2 linked regions of the Sinorhizobium fredii genome follow. Each later gene encodes a partner of the first gene's protein in a complex. Links are inferred from orthologs where the notes say so. Each region holds a gene or a part of one and is shown in the gene's direction. Other genes may lie near its edges. The genes, in order: dnaG and NXT3_RS05970.

What was found.
Region 2: the proteins of dnaG (region 1) and NXT3_RS05970 are in contact, whole or in part, in a crystal structure (PDB 2R6A), measured with the Geobacillus stearothermophilus proteins. The link is inferred for Sinorhizobium fredii from one-to-one orthologs. Residues at the interface, in WP_049624496.1 of Geobacillus stearothermophilus: Lys456, Leu457, Leu458, Pro459, Ala460, Asn463, Ala464, Leu467, Leu535, Leu536, Ile537, Ala538, Gln544, Glu545, Asp548, Tyr549, His552; in WP_033016901.1 of Geobacillus stearothermophilus: Ser13, Glu15, Ala16, Gln18, Glu91, Leu92, Asp94, Ala95, Val96, Pro97, Thr98, Ala99, Ala100, Asn101, Tyr104, Tyr105, Ile108.

What each region holds. Positions count from the first base shown.
Region 1 is NZ_CP024307.1:2,639,667-2,642,938, reverse strand. The notes cover bases 314-3,272. They hold dnaG (DNA primase), read left to right. Parts: upstream 314-782; coding sequence 783-2,762; downstream 2,763-3,272. Other genes in these bases: recQ (DNA helicase RecQ), read left to right, coding at 3,000-3,272; NXT3_RS13000 (GatB/YqeY domain-containing protein), read left to right, coding at 314-639. Outside these bases: more of NXT3_RS13000, read left to right, coding at 190-313. UniProt on the Escherichia coli protein: RNA polymerase that catalyzes the synthesis of short RNA molecules used as primers for DNA polymerase during DNA replication.
Region 2 is NZ_CP024307.1:1,237,151-1,240,367, reverse strand. Bases 266-3,169 are described here. They hold NXT3_RS05970 (replicative DNA helicase), read left to right. Parts: upstream 266-919; coding sequence 920-2,419; downstream 2,420-3,169. Other genes in these bases: NXT3_RS05960 (AzlC family ABC transporter permease), read right to left, coding at 2,918-3,169; NXT3_RS05965 (branched-chain amino acid transport AzlD family protein), read right to left, coding at 2,616-2,921; rplI (50S ribosomal protein L9), read left to right, coding at 266-594. In the rest of the region: more of rplI, read left to right, coding at 19-265; more of NXT3_RS05960, read right to left, coding at 3,170-3,217. UniProt on the Escherichia coli protein: The main replicative DNA helicase, it participates in initiation and elongation during chromosome replication. Travels ahead of the DNA replisome, separating dsDNA into templates for DNA synthesis.

The sequences.
Region 1 (3,272 bases):
TAGACAAAGGCTTTAGCCGGGTCAACCGGGCGCCCGTGAATTGTCCGGAAATAAAGTCCCTTACAATTCAACCGGTTGCGCGAAGGGTTTGATTGTGGCTGCCGCCGTGGTTTAAGAGAACGACCATAACGAGGCAATAGCAGTCGTCCGGCGCCGTCGACGCGGGGCCGTTTCTGCATGGAGAAAGAGATGCGCGAGCAATTCGCAAACGCCCTGAAGGAAGCGCTGAAAGCCAAGGATACCCGGCGGACTTCGACCGTTCGGCTGATCCAGGCGGCTATCAAGGACCGCGACATCGCCAATCGCGGCCAGGGCAAGGACCAGGCCGGCGATGACGAGATCATGCAGATCCTCGCCAAGATGATCAAGCAGCGCGAGGAATCGGCCCGCATCTACGACGAGGGCGGCCGCCCGGAGCTCGCCGAGCAGGAGCGGCAGGAAATCAGCATCATCAACGGATTTTTACCCGAGCAGTTCTCCGAGGAGAAGGTGAACGAGCTTTGCGCCGCAGTCATCGCGGAACTCGGCGCTCAGGGCCTGCGCGACATGGGCAAGGTGATGAATGCTTTGAAGGAGCGCTATTCCGGCCAGATGGATTTCGCCAAGGCTTCCAGCATCGTCAAGGAGCTGTTGAAGTAAGCCGCTGCGCCGGCGCCTGATCTCCGGCGGCGCCTCAGTTTCCCGCCTCTTTTGATGGCCGCCTGTGAAAAGCGGGCAAGACCGAGAGGAACGGTGGCTTCCTCCGGCCAGGCCGCTTATATGGAAGCTGGCCAGAGGTATCCATGCGCTTTTCACCGTCCTTCCTTGACGAGATCCGCGACCGCGTTCCGATTTCGGACGTGGTTGGCAAGCGCGTCACCTGGGACCGGCGCAAGACCAATGTGTCGCGCGGCGACTACTGGGCCTGCTGCCCCTTCCACGGCGAAAAGTCGCCGAGCTTCCACTGCGAGGACCGCAAGGGCCGCTACCATTGTTTCGGCTGCAATGTCTCCGGCGACCATTTTCGCTTTCTGACCGACCTCGAGGGCCTGAGCTTTCCCGAAGCGGTGCAGCAGATCGCCGATATGGCGGGTGTTCCCATGCCGCAGCCCGATCCGCAGGCCGAGCGGCGGGAGAAGGAACGCACGAGCCTGCTCGACGTCATGGAACTGGCGACGCAGTTCTTTCAGGACCAGCTTCAGACCGCGTCCGGCGCCAAGGCGCGCGCCTATCTGCGCGAACGGGGCCTCACCGGCCGCACGATCGAGACCTTCCGGCTCGGCTATGCGCCGGATAGCCGAAATGCGTTGAAGGAATTTCTCGCCGGCAAGGGGGTCGGCAAGGAGCAGATCGAGGCCTGCGGCCTCGTCGTCTATGGGCCGGACGTTCCGGTCTCGTACGACCGCTTTCGCGACCGGATCATGTTTCCGATCCTCTCGGCGCGCGAAAAAGTTATCGCCTTCGGCGGCCGGGCGATGTCTGCCGATGCGCCCGCCAAATATCTGAACTCCAACGAGACCGAGCTCTTCCACAAGGGCAATGTGCTCTTCAATTTCGCGCGCGCCCGGCGCGCTTCCCAGGGCGCCGACGGCGCGGGCACGATCGTCGCCGTCGAAGGCTATATGGACGTGATCGCGCTGCATCAGGCAGGCATCGAAAATGCCGTGGCGCCGCTCGGCACGGCGCTGACCGAGAACCAGCTCGATCTCCTCTGGAAGATGACGCCCCAGCCGGTGCTTTGCTTCGACGGCGACGGGGCCGGCATCCGCGCGGCCAACCGTGCCGTCGACCTGGCGCTGCCGCATCTGAAGCCCGGCCGTTCGGTGCGCTTCGCCATGCTGCCGGACGGTAAGGACCCGGACGACCTCGTCCGTCACGATGGGCGAGAGCCTTTCGACAAGGTGCTTGCCAATGCCCGTTCGCTCGCCGAGATGGTTTGGATGCGCGAGGTGCAGGGCGGCGGCTTCGATACGCCGGAAAAGCGCGCCGAGCTTGAGGCCCGGCTGAGGCAGGTGACCTCCGTCATCGCCGACGAGAGCGTGCGCCGCCACTACGGCCAGGACATGCGCGACCGGCTGAACGCCTTTCTGCAGGTGAGCGCGCCGTTCAGGGGCGAGCGGCGGCCGTTCGAGCGCGGTGGGCGCGAGCGCGGCGGTCCGCGAAACTATGGCGGTGCGCGCAACGCTGCCGGCCCGACCTCGATTTCCGACCGGCTGGCGCGCTCGTCGCTGGTCAGCGGTCAGCAGGCGGCGCCGATGCTGCGCGAGAGCGTCCTTGCGCTCACGATCGTCAACCACCCGCAACTGCTTTTCGACGAATATGACGAGATCTCGACGATCGAGTTCGATCATCGTGAGCTGCAGCGTTGCTGGGCAGCGGTTCTGAACGCCGCGGCGGCAAACGGCCCGCGGCTGACGCGGGAAGGGCTGGTCGAGCAATTGGAGGCTGAAGGTTTTGCCCCGTTGATCAGCGCGCTCGACCAGCAGATTCGCTATGCGCGGCTATGGACCGCGACGACGGCGGCTGCGCCAGAAGATGCGCGCGAGGGTTACCTGCAGGCCCTGGCGCTGCACAAGCGCACCAAGGCGCTCAATTGGCAGCGCCGCGAGCTCGAAAGGGAATTGGCGCATGCCACGGAAGAAGGGGATCTCGAGGTCGTGCCGCAGCTGTTGCGGACGCTTCAGGAGGTTCAGTTGGAAGTCACCCGGCTGGAGAACCAGGAAGCGATCATCGAAGGCTTCGGAGTGCTTTCCGGACGGGTCAAGGGGCCGGCGGCGCGGTGATGCCCTGCTTCTGGCGGCCCCTGATCTCGCTGCCGCGACCCTTTCCCTGCAGGTGGGGAGAAGGGAATGCCGCGCCAGCTCAGCAAACGTCCTTGCAGTTGGTGCACGACACGAGCCTCAGATGCGACGCAACCTCGCCCCGCCTGCGGGGAGAGGGCAGGGTGAGGGGCATCTCTCTACCCGCCTTCGCGTCCGATTTTCGTGAGCCGCATACTGCCCGCCGACGAAAGCGATTTCATGCCATACAATGACGACGCCTCCACCATCCTCCTCTTCGGAAACGACGGCGCCCGCAATCCCCTCGATGTCCTCAAGCGCGTCTACGGCTATTCCGCCTTCCGCGGTCAGCAGCAGGCCGTCGTCGAGCACGTCGTGGCGGGTGGCGATGCTGTGGTGCTGTTCCCGACCGGCGCTGGCAAGTCGCTCTGCTTCCAGATCCCGGCGCTTTGCCGCAAGGGCGTCGGCATCGTCGTCTCGCCGCTGATCGCGTTGATGCGCGACCAGGTGGAG
Region 2 (3,217 bases), 1.4 Mb from region 1 along the record:
TTTGAAAGGAACCTCGACATGGAAGTCATTCTCCTCGAACGCATCGCCAAGCTCGGCCAGATGGGCGAAACCGTGAAGGTTCGCGACGGCTTTGCACGCAACTACCTGCTGCCGCTTGGCAAGGCCCTGCGCGCCAACGCCGCCAACAAGGCCCGCTTCGAATCCGAGCGCGCAACGCTCGAAGCCCGCAACCTCGAGCGCAAGTCGGAAGCCCAGAAGGTCGCCGACAAGCTTGACGGCAAGTCTTTCGTGATCGTGCGCTCCGCCGGCGAAACCGGCCAGCTCTACGGCTCAGTCGCCGCTCGCGACATCGTCGATGTGCTGGCCGCCGAAGGCTTCAACATCAACCGCAACCAGGTTAACCTCAACCAGCCGATCAAGTCGATCGGCGTTCACAAGGTAACGCTGCACCTGCACGCGGAAGTCGACGTCGTCGTCGAAGTCAACGTTGCCCGTTCGGCCGAAGAAGCCGAGCGTCAGGCCAAGGGCGAGAGCCTGACCTCCGTCGACGCCATCTACGGCGTCGACGAAGACGCCCTGAAGCCGGAAGACTTCTTCAACCCGGAAGCCGAATTCGCGGGCGAAGAAGAATAAGCATCAGCTTCAGAGCTCAACGACAGGCCCGGATCTCCCGATCCGGGCCTTTCTTTTGCCGTCACGAACAGCGCGCGAAGGCGATTGCGAACGACGGGGGAAGACGAATCAGATAGATTTGCGGCCGACCTCCGCCATTGTGCAAATGCCCGGCGTGGCATGTTTCGGGTCCACCGCGCCCCCTGTGAATCAGTGTGAACAACCGCCAAAAACCAAAGGCGGACACGCAAGCTCCAGCACTGTTGCACAGCTACACTAGACGTGGCGGAAGGGAGGAAGCAAATCGATTGGCACACGGGATAATAGAGGCGGATACGGATCTCCCATGAACGACGCAGCGCGAAAGCTCGCTCCCTTGCCCAAGGATCAGGCGGACCAGCATTACCGCGAAGCGCCGAACAATCTGGAAGCCGAGCAGGCGCTGCTTGGCGCGATCCTGGTCAACAACGACGCCTTCTATCGCGTGTCGGACTTTCTCAAGCCCGTGCATCTCTACGAGCCCCTGCATCGCAAGATCTTCGAGGTCGCCGGCGAGATCATCCGCATGGGCAAGACCGCCAACCCGGTGACGGTCAAGACCTTCCTCAAGGCCGACGAGAAGGTCGGCGACCTGACTGTCGCGCAATATCTTGCTCGCCTCGCGGCCGAAGCCGTGTCGATCATCAACGCCGAGGATTACGGCCGGGCAATCTACGACCTGGCGCTCCGCCGCTCGCTGATCACCATCGGCGAGGACATGGTCAACATCGCCTATGATGCGCCGCTCGACATGCCGCCGCAGAGCCAGATCGAGGACGCCGAACGGCGCCTCTTCGAACTCGCGGAGACCGGCCGCTACGACGGCGGCTTCCAATCCTTCAACGACGCCGTGGCGCTCGCCATCGACATGGCGGGCCAGGCCTTCGAACGCGACGGGCACCTCTCCGGCATCTCCACTGGCATCCATTCGCTCGACGGCAAGATGGGCGGTCTGCAGCGCTCGGACCTGATCATCCTCGCCGGTCGCCCTGGCATGGGCAAGACGTCGCTTGCCACCAACATCGCCTATAACATTGCCGCGTCTTATGAACCGGAAGTGCAGCCGGACGGCTCCTTCAAGGCGAAAAACGGCGGCGTCGTCGGCTTCTACTCGCTTGAAATGTCGTCCGAACAGCTTGCGACCCGCATCATCTCGGAACAGACCGAAGTGTCGTCCTCGAAGATCCGCCGCGGCGATATCTCCGAAGCCGATTTCGAAAAACTCGTCGCCTGCTCGCAGATGATGCAGAAGGTGCCGCTCTATATCGACCAGACCGGCGGCATCTCGATCGCCCAGCTGGCGGCCCGCGCACGCCGCCTGAAGCGCCAGCGCGGCCTCGACGTGCTCGTGGTCGACTACGTCCAGCTGATGACCGGCTCGAAGAAGTCTGGCGAAAATCGGGTGCAGGAGATCACCGAAATCACCACCGGCCTCAAGGCGCTCGGCAAGGAACTCAACGTACCGATCATCGCTCTGTCACAGCTGTCGCGTGCGGTGGAAAGCCGCGAGGACAAGCGCCCGCAACTCTCCGACCTGCGTGAATCCGGCTCGATCGAGCAGGACGCCGACGTCGTGCTCTTCGTGTTTCGCGAGGAATACTATGTGAAGAACATGGAGCCGCGCGACGAACTCGACCCGAAATACGAAGAGTGGAAAATGCAGATGGAGCGGGTGAAGGGCACGGCCGACGTGATCATCGCCAAGCAGCGCCACGGGCCGACCGGCACCGTCAAGCTCGCCTTCCAGTCGGAATTCACCCGCTTCTCGGACCTCGCCGACTCATCGTTCACGCAATACGAGCATTGAACGTATTGGCCCCTCATCCCGCTGCCGCGACCTTCTCCCCGCACGCGGGGAGAAGGGGCAAGAGGCACCGCTTAGCCTCCCCCTCCTGCAAGGCGGAGCAAAGTCTGAGAGGGCGCCGCGAGTCTCCTTCGCCCCGCCTGCGGGGAGAAGGTGGCCGGCAGGCCGGATGAGGGGAAAATCCCGAAAACGTTCGCTCTCACGCCCCGATCAGCGCTCTTGCGACCGCTACGACGAAGACGCCAATCGCGACGGCCGCAAGCAGCGGCAGTCGCGTGGCGGCGAGTGCCGTCGCAAGCGTTGCCAGCGTCTCGGCCGGCCCGGTCACGAGCGCCGTCGGGGCGATGACCGCCATGAGCACGGCGGGAGGAATCGCCTCCAGGGCGCGCTTCTGCTGCGGGCCGATCGCGACGAAGCGAATGACGAGAAGACCGGCAATGCGTGTCAGCACCGTAGCTGCAGCCATCGCCACGATGGCGAGGAGCGTATTGGGATCGAGCGTCATGCGCAGGCCTCCCGGTGTCTGGCGGTGAGGAGCGTTGCGGCAACGCCTGCGGCGGCACTGGCCGCGATGTACCAGACGCCGGGCAGGAATTGGTGGGCAAGGACCGCCGCCGCCGCACTGGCGAAGAGCACCGCGCCGGTGTCCCGCCCCTTCCAGAAGCCAATCACCAGAACCGTAAATACGGCCGGGAACGCGAAATCCAGGCCGATCGCCTTCGGGTCGCCGAGGAAGGCGCCAGCGGCGGCGCCAGCGAGGCTCGTTAGAACCCAGACGCAATAGAACGGCACGGCAAGGCC